2 regions of the Lysinibacillus sp. FSL K6-0102 genome follow, and region 2 is predicted to be linked to the other one. Evidence: riboswitches for the same ligand, from Rfam matches in the RefSeq annotation. Region 2 holds a riboswitch; the other holds the start of a gene.
What was found. A riboswitch is a leader RNA that binds a small molecule or an ion and turns the genes downstream of it on or off. The one in region 2 is predicted to bind preQ1.
Positions count from the first base shown of each region.

Region 1: linked by a shared signal. The riboswitch ahead of NYE73_RS02535 (QueT transporter family protein) and the one ahead of queF (preQ(1) synthase) in region 2 are both predicted to bind preQ1.

Region 1 covers NZ_JBBOPH010000001.1:529,391-537,103, reverse strand. The annotation lists gene NYE73_RS02545 (ABC transporter permease) at 1-357, opposite strand, end outside; gene NYE73_RS02540 (ABC transporter substrate-binding protein) at 442-1,464, opposite strand; PreQ1 riboswitch class I at 1,786-1,830, shown strand; gene NYE73_RS02535 (QueT transporter family protein) at 1,837-2,319, shown strand; T-box leader at 2,388-2,587, shown strand; gene trpB (tryptophan synthase subunit beta) at 2,646-3,809, shown strand; gene NYE73_RS02525 (long-chain fatty acid--CoA ligase) at 3,853-5,472, opposite strand; gene NYE73_RS02520 (L-threonine 3-dehydrogenase) at 5,661-6,614, opposite strand; gene NYE73_RS02515 (methyl-accepting chemotaxis protein) at 6,966-7,713, opposite strand, start outside.
Region 2 covers NZ_JBBOPH010000001.1:4,753,421-4,761,133, forward strand. The annotation lists gene NYE73_RS24190 (MFS transporter) at 1-133, shown strand, start outside; gene NYE73_RS24195 (VUT family protein) at 244-783, opposite strand; gene queE (7-carboxy-7-deazaguanine synthase QueE) at 825-1,553, opposite strand; gene queD (6-carboxytetrahydropterin synthase QueD) at 1,546-2,016, opposite strand; gene queC (7-cyano-7-deazaguanine synthase QueC) at 2,020-2,679, opposite strand; gene queF (preQ(1) synthase) at 2,784-3,284, opposite strand; PreQ1 riboswitch class I at 3,410-3,456, opposite strand; gene NYE73_RS24220 (S8 family serine peptidase) at 3,766-7,521, shown strand.

The DNA.
Region 1 (7,713 bases), 4.2 Mb from region 2:
TGGAATATTCGGGCGACCTATCGTATTTTCTGCAGTTAACCCCATGATACGTAGATTAATCGAGTATAAAGCAATCATCATTAAAATTCCTGATAAAAGCGGATTAATCTTTCCTTTCGTGTGAAGAATTCCTGTCATACATCCAGCAATAAATCCAGCAACAATTGCCACTAAAGTCGCTAAGATTGGGTGGTAGCCAAGCAAAACCATTGTTGCTGCAGTTGCCGCCCCTGTTACAAAGCTTCCATCAACCGTTAAATCCGGAAAATCTAACACCCGAAATGTTAAATATACACCAAGTGCCATAATTGCATAGATGATTCCTTGCTCCACTGCGCCAAATAATGCTAAAAACATCGTTGAATCATCTCCTAAATCTCTTTATTATTTATATCACTTGTAAAATGAAGATAAAGCGGGGATAGTGCACCCCGCTTCGTTTTACTGTTCTAGAATTTCGGCACCCCAAGAATCTTTAATTTCGATGCCTAAATCATCTGCAACTTTTTTATTGATTAATAATTTCAGATTTTGTGGGTATTGTGCTGGTGTATCGGCAGGTGTAGCTTCACCTTTTAAAATTTTCACAGCCATTTGACCTGCTTCATAACCGATATCGAAATATTCAAAACCATAAGCTGCTAAACCGCCACGTGCTACAGAATCTAGTTCTCCTACAATTAATGGTAATTTATTAGTATTGGCAACATCAATTACCGATTCTAATGCAGAAACAACTGTGTTATCAGTAATAATATAGAAAGCGTCTACTTTACCAATTAGAGACTCTGTCGCTTGTTTTACATCCGCTGAAGTAGATGCTGATGCTTCTACCACCGCTAAACCTTGTTCGTCCATAACCTTTTTCACTTCTGAAACTTGTGCAACTGAGTTTTGCTCACCCGCATTGTAGACCATCCCTACTTTTTTCGCACCAAGTTCTTTTAGGAATGCTACAGTTTTAGAAATCGTTTCTGGATGTAAATCGATTGTGCCTGTAATATTTTTCCCTGGCTTCTCCATTGAGTCAATTAGCTGTGCACCAACAGCATCTGTAACAGATGTAAAAATAATTGGAATATCACTTGTTGCTGTTGCAGCGGCTTGTGCAGAAGGTGTAGAGTTTGCAAAAATTAAATCTACGTTTGCACTTACTAGATTGTTAGCAATCGTTGTGTTAAGGCTATTATCTCCCTGTGCAATTTGTGGATCGTAGTCAACTTTTAAACCAGCATCTTCAATTGCTTTTTTAAAGCCTTCCGTTGCTGCGTTTAACGATGGATGCTCAACAATTTGAGTAATCCCGATTTTATATGTTTTATCATCTGCATTTCCGCTCTCACTTGCATTGTTTGATTCATTTCCTTTTGAATCTGTTGTACCTGAGCCACTGCTACCACAAGCAGCAAGAAGCAACACTAATCCAAAAAGAAGGAATGACAACTTCTTTACATTGCTTTTCACAAATAATCCCCCCGATTATATTCTCGAATATCTATCGCACTTTATCCAAACAAAGTGTGAATGTATCGCTATATTATCGTTATTATCGAGCTCCGTCAACAACATTATGAATGTTCTGACTTTTAAAAGTGACAAAATATTTTAGTTTTTCATTTAATTTGGCGCTTTAAACCGCTAAACTACGCTGTTTTAGTTATTCGATTTCTTTTTTCAACATAGTAAAAAATATTTATGACAATTTTGCGACGATAGGACATTATAGACAAAGTCTGACATTTGACTTCTACTAGATATCTATAATAAAATATTTACTTGTGTGAAAGCACCGTGGTTCGTAACCATCCCACGAAAAAAAACTAAGGAGAAATGAATATGAAGATAAAATTTTTAGCAGCAAGTGGTATCATTGCGGCTCTCTATATAGCTGTAACCATGCTTGTTGCACCATTTGGTTTTACAGAGGTTCAGTTCCGAGTATCTGAGATGTTTAACCATTTAGTGGCCTTTAATCCACGCTTTGCCGTAGGGATTATTATTGGTGTATTGATCTCTAATCTCTTTTCACCACTTGGCATTTACGATTTAGTTTTTGGTGTAGGTCATTCAATGATTACACTTGGCCTGTTTATTTTGATCTGTAAATTTGTCAAAAATATTTGGGCACGTTTAATTATTAATACATTGCTCTTTACATGTACTATGTTTATCATTGCCTTTGAGCTGAACTTGGCTTTAGAGTTGCCATTTTTCTGGACTTGGCTAACAGTCGCGGCGGGTGAATTTGTTGTATTAGCTGTAGGTGCACCGATTATGTATGTATTAAACAAACGCCTTCACTTTAAAAATTTGATTTAACTGACGGATCTTTTTAGATTCGTCTTTTTTCTTGACACTATTCTGAAAATACTCTACAATTCTTTCTAATAAATGCAAGGAAGAAGAGTAGTAGCAAGCATTGTTACTTTTAGAGAGCTGGTGGTTGGTGCAAACCAGTAGTACAGACTTGTGAATGGACTTCAGAGCAGCCTTATCAAATGTAAGGCCGTTTCGCTCCCCGTTACCGGAGCAGGAAAGCGCGCAAAAATTGCGAATGAAGGTGGCACCACGGTTACTCGTCCTTTTTATGAGGGATTGGAGTGGCTTTTTTTTTGGAAAAATTAGCATAGAGGAGTCGAGTTAAGATGAGTACAGTAGTAGAAAAAAAGGGATATTTCGGTGAATTTGGTGGAAGCTTTGTTCCAAAGGAGCTTCAAAATGTTTTAAATAGACTAGATGAGAATTTTCAAAAGTATAAAGAGGATGATGATTTTAAGCAAGAATTAGATTACTATTTCCGTGAATATGTCGGTCGTAAATCCCCTCTTTATTTTGCAGAGAATTTAACAAAGCAATTAGGTGGCGCAAAAATTTATTTAAAACGTGAAGACCTTAACCACACAGGCTCCCATAAAATCAATAATGTATTAGGACAAATTTTACTAGCTAAACGTATGGGAGCAAATCGCGTGATTGCCGAAACAGGGGCAGGTCAACATGGTGTAGCAACAGCTACAGCGTGTGCCATGTTTGGAATGGATTGCACGATTTATATGGGCTTGGAAGATACAAAACGTCAGGCATTGAACGTATTTCGCATGGAACTTCTCGGAGCGAAAGTTGTAGCTGTCGATAAAGGGCAAGGACGCTTAAAGGATGCAGTAGATGAGGCATTCGCTGACTTAGTAGAAAACTATGAAACAACCTTCTATTTATTAGGCTCAGCAGTTGGACCACACCCCTTCCCATCAATGGTTAAACATTTTCAATCAGTGATTAGCCGCGAAAGTCGTGAACAGATTTTAGAAAAGGAAGGAAAGCTGCCGACAGCTGTTCTTGCCTGTGTAGGAGGCGGTAGTAATGCCATTGGGGCATTTGCTGATTATATTGCAGACGAAGATGTTCGTCTTATTGGAATAGAGCCAGACAAAGCTGCTACCTTAAACGAAGGAACACCAGGAGAGCTACACGGCTTCAAATGTTTAGTACTTCAGGACGCAGAAGGCAACCCACTCCCTACCTATTCAATAGCAGCTGGTTTAGATTATCCAGGTGCGGGGCCTGAGCATAGCCATTTGAAAACAATCGGTCGTGCTGAATATGTGACCGTGACAAATGAAGAAGTTTTAGATGCCTTCCAAGTACTTTCTAAGGTTGAAGGTATTATTCCTGCTCTTGAAAGCTCACATGCAGTCGCACATGCTCTAAAATTAGCACCAACTTTATCATCTGAGGAAAGCATTATTATTAATATCTCTGGTCGTGGCGATAAAGACGTTGAACAAGTCTTCCACATGCTAACTAAATAACTCAAAAAAGAGCGACTTCCATTTACGGAAATCGCTCTTTTACCTATACCAATGATTTAGGATAAATTTCTGCTACATTATCTCGCAGCTTCGCTTTCAGGAATTTTCCGACAGATGTCTTTGGAATTTCTTCTAGAAAGACGACTGCATCTGGTACCCACCACTTGGCAAATTGATTTTCTAAAAAAGCAAGAAGCTCTGGTTCAGTTACTGATTGTCCCTCTTTCAATACAACACAAGCTAATGGACGCTCCTGCCATTTAGCATGGGGCATGGCAATGACAGCCGCTTCTAAAACGGCATCATGAGTCATCAGCGCATTTTCCAAATCAACAGAGGAAATCCATTCCCCACCTGATTTAATAAGATCCTTCGTACGGTCCGTAATTTTAATAAAGCCATCTGCTGTTCGTACAGCAATATCACCAGTATATAACCAACCATCTCGATAAGCATCTGCTGTTCGCTCATCACGATAGTATTCGTTGGAAATCCATGGGCCTTTTAAACGTAATTCCCCCATTGTTTCGCCATCCCAAGGTACCTCCCCCGCCTCATTAATAATACTAGATTCGATACCTGCCATTGTCATCCCTTGCATCGCTCGAGCTTCAATACGTTTTTCAATCGGCCAATCTTCCATCCATGACATATAATTAGACAATGCCACGATTGGTGTAGTTTCCGTCATGCCATAGACAACAATATAAGGAATTCCATATTTTTCTTCAAATGTCCGAATGAGTCGAGTTGGTGAAGCCGATCCACCACAGCATATCGCTCTTAAAGAACTAATATCTCGTTCTTTCTTTTCCTGTTCCTGTAAGGCACCTATCCAAATGGTTGGAACACCAGCAGTTAATGTAACCTTTTCTTGTTCGATTAAATCCATTATTAATGCTGAAGTAAATTGCGGACCTGGTAGAACTTGTGTAGCACCCACATTGACACTAGCAAAAGGCAAGCCCCATGCATTTGCATGAAACATGGGTACAATCGGCATCACGACATCTCTTTCCGCAATTCCCATAGAGTCAGACATACTCAGCATGATACTGTGTAGTACTAAACCCCGATGGGAATAGACAACCCCCTTTGGATTCCCTGTTGTGGCGCTTGTATAGCACATACCGGCAGGTGCTTCTTCATCAATATCCTCTGGAAATTGAAATTCTTCATCAGCAGTAGCTAATATGTCCTCATAGGATAAAACATTTTGTAATGTAGTCTTTGGCAAAGCTGGTTCATCCGTCATAATGATATAATGTTTCACTGTCTCAAGTTTTGGCGCAATATTTTCAATGATCGGTAATAAATCTACATCGACCATTAAAATCTCATCTTCTGCATGATTAATAATATAGATCAAATGCTCTTCTGATAAACGAATATTTACCATGTGTAAGATTGCCCCTGAGCAAGGCACAGCAAAATAAGCTTCTAAATGTCGATGCTGATTCCACGCAAAGGAGCCGACTTTTGTTCCTCTTGTCATCCCAAGCTTCGTAAGGGCATCTGCTAAACGACGCGTTCTTTTTGCCCACTGCCCATATGTTAAACGATGTATTTTGTGTGGGCTTGTCCGTGAAATAATTGATTTTCTTGCAAAATAGCTCTCTGCTCGTTTAAAAAAACTAGTTAAAACTAATGGTGCTTGCATCATAAAACCCATCATCCCTTCATTTGTGAATTTCCCCTTGTGAAATTATCATAGCATCAATTTAACTGAATACTATTAATATTCCGAATATTATTATATTTTAATTTCATAATTTAATCTATATATTCCAATAATTTTCTTTTATATATAAAAAAACGGATGAAGTCTAGTCTTCACCCGTTGCCTATCTATTATGAAATTGCTTTTTTATGCAGTTTAATTTTCAATTTTTCTAACATATCTACCGTCATTTTAGCTAAATCATATTCTGCTTTGAAGCCCCACTCTTTTTGAGCCGCTTCAATATTTAAAGAGTTTGGCCAGCTATCTGCAATGGCTTGACGAACAGGATCTACCTGATAGCTCATTGTGAAATTTGGTAAGTGTTTCTTGATTTCAGCCGCGATTTGCGAAGGTTCGAAGCTCATGGCTGTAATATTAAAAGCATTGCGATGAATAAGCTTACTACCGTCTGCTTCCATTAAATCTACAATAGCTTGTAAGGCATCTGGCATGTACATCATATCCATAAATGTACCTTCCTGAATATACGATGTATATTTGCCTTGTTCGATGGCTTCATAGAAAATTTCTACAGCATAATCTGTTGTACCACCACCTGGAGGTGTTACATAAGAAATTAGCCCAGGGAAGCGTACTCCGCGTGTATCAACACCAAAACGATTAAAGTAATAATCGCATAATAACTCACCCGCTACCTTATTTACCCCATACATAGTTGTTGGTCTTTGCAAAGTATCCTGTGGTGTATCTTCCTTAGGTGTAGACGGACCAAACGCACCAATTGAGCTTGGCGTGAAAAATTGCATATTTAACTCACGTGAAACTTCTAACGCATTCATTAATCCACCCATATTTAAATTCCAAGCTAACAATGGATTTCTCTCTGCTGTAGCTGATAATAATGCTGCTAAATGCATCATCGTATCTGCACCGAAGTCCTTTGCTAAATCATGCATTCTTTGTCCATCTGTCACGTCCAATATTTCAAATGGGCCCTTAGTATGTTCAAGCTTTCTAATGTCTGTAGCAAGTATATTGTCCTCTCCATAAATACCACGAAGTTTTTCTACTAGCTCAGAACCAATTTGACCAAGTGCTCCAGTAACAACAATCTTTTTCATTTCCCAAAACCTCCACATGTGAACAATTGTACTTTCTGAAAGTACAAAAATACATTAATAAACATTGATTTAATAACACTTTCAATGAAATTCATTATAATGTGTTCGTTTTGAAAATACAACAATTATATTAATAATATTCCTTACAAAGAACATACAATCCCTTATTCACAGTATATGAGAACAAGAAAAATATTGTGCTACAAAAATATACAAAACACATTTGTACATCTCAAAAACACAAATCATTTACACTTTCATAAGCTAGTTTTGTAACCATGCAAAAAAAGAATCTTCTTTGCTATTTTTTGCAAAGAAGACCCTTTTTGAATATTATTCTTTAATATTAAATTATATCGAAAAACGTTTGACAGCTATTTGCAAAACTTTTGATACTTTGCGCAATTCCTTAATATAATTATGGAACTGTTGCTGAGCTTTTAATTGATCAGCTGTTAACGTAGCAACATGCTTAGTAGACACGGCATTCGTATCGGATAAGGCTGTCAGCATACCCGCATCCTCACTTACCTTCTGCGTGTGATTGGCAATCTCTTGAACCGTAGCAGATACTTCCATAATATATGGCTTAATAGTATGTACTTTTTCTAAAATTTGATCAAAACTTGACGCAGTTTGTCCTGTAACAGCTACACCTTTTTCAGTCGCTACTAAAACCCCTTCCATCATTTGTACCGCATAACTCGAATCTAGATGGATGTTCTGTACAATGGATGTAATCGTTTGTGTCGATTGAACAGTTTGCTCTGCAAGCTTACGAACCTCATTAGCCACTACTGCAAAGCCTTTACCATGCTCTCCTGCTCTAGCGGCTTCAATTGAAGCGTTTAAAGCCAGTAAGTTAGTTTGCGCTGTTATTCTTTCTATTACTTCAATCATTTGATCAATCGATGCAGCCCGCTCTACTAAATTAAAGATAGCTGTATTAGATTTTTCAACCGCCTGCTTAATAGCTTGCATTTGTGTTAAATTAGCCTGTACAATTTCAGTTCCACTTTCTGCATCTCTGGCCGTTTTTTGTGCAAAACTTTCTACAACCTGAACCTTTTCTAAAATAACCTGTACATCATTTAAAACC
Region 2 (7,713 bases):
ATTAGGCGGCATTGTATATCATCAAGGAAATTTGATGAATGTCACATGGGTCGGTGGTATAGTTGCCGTCGGTGCAAGTCTACTAACTTTCTTTAGTTATCATTTAGACCTTAAACAAAAGAAAACAGCATAAAAAATGCAAGAGGTACATTAGAAAGAATATAAATCAAACAGACCCATTCGAATAAAGCGAATGGGCCTGTTTTTAAAAAGCTTACTTGTGATCTTCATAACAAGGAATAATTATTCTGGAATAATATATTTTTCTTTCATTGGCCCAACTTTATTTAAAATAATTGCACCAATCATTTGTATAATCGTCTTCACAATAATTTGCCCCAAAATGGCGGCAGGTACCGCTTCCCACGGCAATATATTGGCACCAAGTGGACTTAAGCCGATTACTACGAAAATTGCAGAATCTAGAAATCCTCCAACAATACCACTGTAGAACACACGCCAAGCCATTGGTAATTTTAATCGAGTATAAATTTCAGTATCAGCCGTTTCAGCGACAACAAATGATAGTGCTGAGGCTACCACAATTAAAAGTGTATCACCTAGTAGGAATGACACCACAGCTGATAAAATTAAAGCTGTAATAATAAATAAATACGTCTTTTTTCTACCATATTTATTTTGTACTAGATCCCGAAAAATAAAGGTTGCCCCAATTAAAAGCGTTCCCATTGGGACAATAAACATACCAAAATGGAAAGGTGCAAATGCTGCCGTTACCACATTAGCAATAACAATAGATAATAAATAAAATAATATTCTCAAACTATTACTCCTCAAGTAAATTTAATTTTTGTAAGAGCACCCTACACGCCTCTTTTATTTCCCCACACAAGGGCATGTAACTGTGGCAGTACTTTAACATCTCTTAAATCCTTATCCTTCATTACTCTATCAATCAGTGCACGATATTTATCCAATAAATTCATCATTAATTGTGAATTATCAGTTGCCGTGAGATCATCATTACCGACTTGAAGATAAAAAGGAATCATGGGATATCGATGGTGAATTTGTTTAGCATAATCGTAATCCTCTTGATTAAAAACGACTATTTTGAGGGATACATGGTGATTGCTGTTCCGATCTTTAAGTTTTTCGAAGATATAAGAGAGCACCGAGTAGTCTGTGGTCATTCCAGAACTAGGTGGCTTTGGTGAAATTGTCAGTTCATCAATCTCATACATCCACTTTTGCCACCTACTCCCCTGTGTTTCTACCCCGATTTTTATGTCATTTTCTTTTAAAATGGCAATAAGCTCTGCTAAATTCGGATTGAGTGCAGGATTGCCGCCTGAAATTGTGACAAATGAAAAACCATTGCCCCCTAAACGTTTCAACTCAGACCAAATCTCTTCCGCTGTCATTTGGACAATAAGGTGCTTTCCACTGCCATCCCATGTAAACGATGAATCGCACCAAGAACAGGAATAATCGCAGCCCGCAGTTCTTACAAACATTGTCTTCTGGCCAACGACCATACCCTCTCCTTGAATCGTTGGCCCAAAAATCTCGATAACAGGTACTTTACTCAACTTCCATCCACTCCCTTCTAGCTTCTGCATAGCTTGTTGGAGTCTCGTAAAGCCTGATAAACTCTACACGTACACCGTTATATCCTTCATCACGCAAGGCCTCAGTCAACTTTTCGTAAATCCAAACAACAATATTCTCTGCCGTCGTATTCATGAGTGGAAGCGTTTCATTTAAATAACGGTGATCCAAATGAATCTCTATTTTTTGTTTCCATATTTCTTTTATATCGCCGAAATCGATCATCAAACCACGTTCATCAGTGTAGCCACTCAGTCCTAATATAGCTCGATAGGTATGCCCGTGTAGATTTTTACATTTCCCTTCATAATGATGTAGATGATGAGCAGCATCGAAGGTAAATTCTTTGCTTATAAGAACACGCTTTGCATGGTATTTCAATTGATTTCTTTGAATATCCACATCAATTCTCTGGAGTCTCTCAACGATTTTAAAATCTGACATGCCTTAAGACTCCTTCCTATAACTTAAATACTCATCAAGCCCTTTATTTCGCAATTTACATGCTGGGCATTCACCACATCCATCTGCTATGACACCGTTATAGCAAGTCAACGTTCTTTGTCGTACAAACTCAAGTGCCCCAAGCTGATCAGCTAATTCCCATGTTTGTGCCTTATTCAGCCACATCAAGGGTGTATCAATCACAAAGGAATCATCCATCGATAAATTTAACGTTACATTTAAGGATTTAATAAAGACATCTCGGCAATCCGGATATCCACTAAAATCAGTTTCACAAACACCTGTTACAATATGCTTTGCCCCTACTTGGCTCGCTAAAACGCCCGCAAATGAAAGAAAAAGGAGATTGCGGCCAGGCACAAAAGTCGATGGGAGCTCACCATTTTCTCCGTCCTTCACCTTTATGTCTTGTCGTGTCAATGCATTCGGAGCAAGTTGATTCAGGAGAGACATATCAAGTATGTGATGCTTGATACCAAGCTCCTCTGTTATCACCTTCGCACAGTCAATTTCAAGACGGTGCCTTTGACCATAATCGAAAGTTACTGCCTCAATCTCTTCAAAGCGTTCTTTTGCCCAGAACAAACAAGTTGTACTGTCCTGACCTCCACTAAATACTACAATTGCTTTTTCCTTTTTCATCTATAAAGACTCCCTTATATCGAAAAAACAGCACTCTAAGAAAAAGTGCTGCTTTCTTCTTAGTTTTTTTAAGAGGGTAGCTAAAAACCTCTGTCTTGCTTCATTTATCGATTATCAATTTTTTCTGGGTTAAGATCGTGGTTCATTAAACGATAATTGCAGATTTCTTCGTATTTAGTTCCTGGCTTCCCATAGTTACACCATGGATCAATCGAGATACCCCCACGTGGAGTAAATTTCCCCCAAACCTCTATATATCTTGGATCAAGTAATGCAATTAAATCATTCATAATGATATTCACGCAATCTTCATGGAAATCGCCGTGATTTCTAAAACTGAATAAATACAACTTTAGAGATTTACTTTCAACAATTTTTTTATCTGGGATATATGAAATGTACATCGTTGCAAAATCCGGCTGATTTGTAAGCGGACATAAACTAGTAAACTCTGGGCAATTAAACTTAACAAAATAATCTCGATTAGCATGAAGATTATCCACTGCCTCTAATACCTCAGGTGCATAATCATAGGAATACTTTGTACCTTGATTACCTAATAGGGTCAAATCCTTTAATCCTTCTTCATGACTTCTGCCAGACATAAAAAAACCTCCTTGTAAAATGTTTCCCAACACTTTTCAAGAGAGGCATCACCAATCATTCTATTTAAAACATAAGTAAACAGATAAAAAAAGCCACGTCCGATATGGACATGGCATATTGTCATGTTTCCATAGTTTTTTATAGAGGGTATCAGCTATGAACCTCTCCCGTTCTAGTCCGGGCATTCTTTTCTTCAATATCGTACAAAAAATAATACAGGACGTCAAATGGATTTTTTATAAAACTCTTAAATGATAAAAAGTATGAATCACTGTAAGTCAATACTCATTTGAAAGTTCTACTTTTTTATTAAATTACTAGGAAAATAGAATTAATCCATTTTTGACAAAGTAATACTAATTATCAATATTTTGAGATTTTTCAATATTCCGATATTCGAATTATCTCACCTGTGATAAATTGGAAATATCACACTAAGCTGAAAAGTGTGATAATTAAGAGCGGAGGGAGAAATGAGATTTGAAAAAGTTTAAGTTTACGAAGTTTTTAAGTAGTATGATAGCTTTCGTTATGGTGCTTTTTCTATTGGTTCCATTATCGAGTGCTAATGCTGAAGATTCGAAGCCATTCAAGCAGGATAGCCAAAGTGAAAGTATACTTCAATTAAAGGCGGCTATCGCTGAACAGCTAAGCTTGTCTAAAGATGGTCCAACTCTTCACGAAAGCTTACAAAATGTATCAGGCAATCAAGAAGTTGCAGTCATCGTACATTTATCTGAAAAGCCTGTGGCACTAGAGCAAGGAATGAGCCAATTGAAAGGCCAAAAGTTCTCTAATGCGCGAGCAAATGAAGTTCGATCAAATGTAAAATCTCAACAAGCACAAGTTAAGAAAGAATTAGCTACTAAAAATGTTCAAATGACTCAAGGCTACACATTTGATACTGTTTTAAACGGTTTTGCAGCAACTGTGAAAGCAAATGATCTCCCAAAGCTGCTTTCAATAGAAGGAATAACATTAATTGAACCTGATGCAATTGTTTACGCATCTGAAGATAATACAATGAAATCATCAGAACTGATTAAGGAAGATCAATTAGAGGCTCAAATGAATACAAGTATTTCTTTCCTCGGCATCGAACAGCTTTGGAATGAAGGAATTGAAGGACAAGGTATAAAGGTAGCAGTATTAGATACTGGTATTGACACAGATCACCCTGAGTTCGCCGGAATTTACAAGGGTGGGAAAAACTTCATTCCAAATTCATCAACTTACACAAAGCCTCGGGCAGATGACGATGCATCGGAAACCTTGCCTTCTGAGCGTCCTGCTGGAACACCCGAATTTAATGAAAAGGGAAGCTCGTTCTATACTTCTCACGGTACTCATGTTGCTGGAACTATTGCAGCAATTGGGGCTAACAATTTCGGCATTAAAGGAATTGCTCCAAAAGTAGACCTTTATGCTTACCGTGTTCTTGGTGCATATGGAAGTGGGGCTACATCTGGTATTGTTAAAGCAATTGAAACGGCTGTAACAGAAAAAATGGACATAATCAACCTTTCTCTTGGTGGGGGGGCTAACTCTGAAACGGACGCTGGTTCATTTGCTATTAATAATGCAATGATGGCTGGAACAATCGGAGTAATTGCAACAGGGAACTCCGGCCCAAATCGAGGAACAATGGGCACGCCTGCAACCGCTCGTTTAGGAATTGCTGTGGGTAACACAACAAATCCAGAAACAATGTATAGCGGTGAAGTGAATGTTACAGTTGGTGACTACAACTTAACAAAACAGCTCCCATTAATGGGAACAACTTTTGGAAGGGATTTAGCAACACAGCTTCAAGGAGAATTTGACCTAGTTGCTATTCCTGGAAACGGAGAAGTAAAAGACTATGAGGGAATCGATGTAGAAGGTAAAGTGGCATTAATCTCTCGTGGCAGTATCGCATTTGTTGATAAAATTGCGAATGCAAAGGCAAATGGAGCAGTCGCCACAATTATTCATAACTTTGCTGGTGGAACAAATGCACCTAATATTTCAGGTACATTCCTGGGTGATTCTTTTGCTTTTCTACCAACATTTGATATGTCCCAAACGGATGGCAATGCAATTCGTGCTGCATTAGCCGGTGGAACTGGAAAAGTTAGCTTTAGTCAATTTACTTCCACAAAGACACTGGGAGATGAAGTAAACGATTCAAGTTCCCGTGGCCCATCTACGCCAAACTTTGATATTAAACCAGATGTAAGTGCACCTGGAACAAACATTATGTCAACGATTCCAATGTATAAAAAGGACTTCCCTAATGCAGATTATGCAGAGGCATATGATCGTAAAACAGGAACTTCTATGGCAACACCGCATATTACAGGTATTGTTGCATTACTTAAACAAGCAAATCCTGATTGGAATGCGTTCGACATAAAAGTGGCGCTTTCTAATACAGCAAAGGTTTTAGATAAAACAAAATACGATGTGTTCTCTCAAGGTGCAGGTCGTGTAAATGCTTATGCTGCTGCACATCCAGAAATTCTTGCCTATGCATTGGATAGTGCAATTTTAGATGGAACAGGAGCTGTTTCAGAAAACTTAAAAGGGACAGTTACTTTTGGTCCACAATCACTTAAAGACCAGAATATTTCCGTAACGAAACAAGTTTTAGTAAAAGATATAAAGGGGAACGGCGGTAATTATAATGTATCAATTGATGTGACAAAATCATTTGGTGATGCAACTGTTACAGTCGACCAGCCAACATTTAATCTAGTTGGTGAGCAAGTGTTAAATCTTACATTAACGGCTTCACAAGCTACAGCTCCAAACGGCTCGGAAATACTGGGGTATATTCACATCAGCGGTGGTGCTACAGAAATTTCATTGCCATTCGCAGCTGACTTTGGAAGTGAGGCAGTAACTGAAATTAAAGATTTAAAGATTACAGAAACAGACCTCTCCTTTAATGGAGATGGCGTGAAAGATTCAGCTGTACTTTCATTTACATTAACTGGCGATGTAACAACTAACTATATCGAGCTATGGGATATTATGAATCCTCAAGGTGGAGAATATGGTGATGGCTACATCGGTTATCTACATGCAGGTACTGCGCTAGGAAAAGGCTCTTATACGCTGAATATCGCTGGGCAATACAAACCATGGGGAACAGAACCTGCCACAGCAATTCCAGATGGTCTCTATACTATTGACTTTACTGGTCTTGCGGCATCAGGGGTAGTTTCCGATTATGTTGGACCAATTATCGTGAAAACGACTAAACCAGAAATTACTGGTTCAGTAGCTGAAGGTGTCGCTACAGGAAAGGTAACAGATAAGTATATCGACTACAATGAAGAGTTATATTTATATGGTTTAAACTACAATTTAAATGATAAATTAAAAGCTTCCTATATTGCGACTGTGAATGGCGAAATACAAGCGCCTGTTCCTTTTGAATTAAATCAAGACGGTAGCTTCACATTCCCAGTAACAACAGAAACTAATGCTGTATCAGTAAAAATTGAAGACGCTGCAGGGAATGTTGGTGAAGCACTAATATTTGAAAAAGATGTAGTTGAACCAAAAGTAACACTTTCTGTCAATCCAACTGAGCTAGACCTAACAGCTGGGGAATCTGCACAACTTACGGTAACAGAGACATCTACTCCTCCAGAAGGTGAAGCAACAGAGGAAGATGTAACTTCAAAAGCAACTTATGTTGTGGGAGATGAAAATGTTGCAACAATAGCAAATGGATTAGTAACTGCTGTAGGTGAGGGCACGACTACGATTACTATTTCATATGGTGATCATGAAGTTACAGTAAATGTTACAGTAAAAGCACCTGTTGTAGAAACACCAATCGTAACACTAGAAATTGACCAAGCTCAGGTTGAAACTAGAATAGGTAAAGAGGTTATGGTTAAGATTACTGAAGTAACTACTTTTGAGGGTAGAACAACAGAAAAAGATGTTACTACTCTTGCAACCTACGAAGTAGCAAATGATAAAATAGCTACTGTAAAAGCAGGGGCTGTAAAAGGTAAAGGTCAAGGTACTACGACAATTACAGCAACGTATGGTGACCACACATTAACATTTGATGTATTGGTTGAAAAGCCGGGCAATGGTAACGGCAACGGTAATGGCAACGGCAACGGCAACGGCAACGGCAACGGCAACGGCAACAGCAACGGCAACGGCAACGGCAACGGCAACGGCAACGGCAACGGCAATGGTAATAATGAAGTTACCGAAGTTGAGTTATAATTAAATAAGTACAGTTCCAGCAAAAAGAGAAATTGCGCTTTGCAATTTCTCCTTTTGCTATTTAAATTTCACTTACTCATGATAAGGTTGGCTGTAACGAGTCTATGTGCAGTTTTTCTGTACATGCTTTATCTAGTAATCGAATATTTAATGTAAAACCATAAGAGATCCTAACATTACCGTTCAGAACCT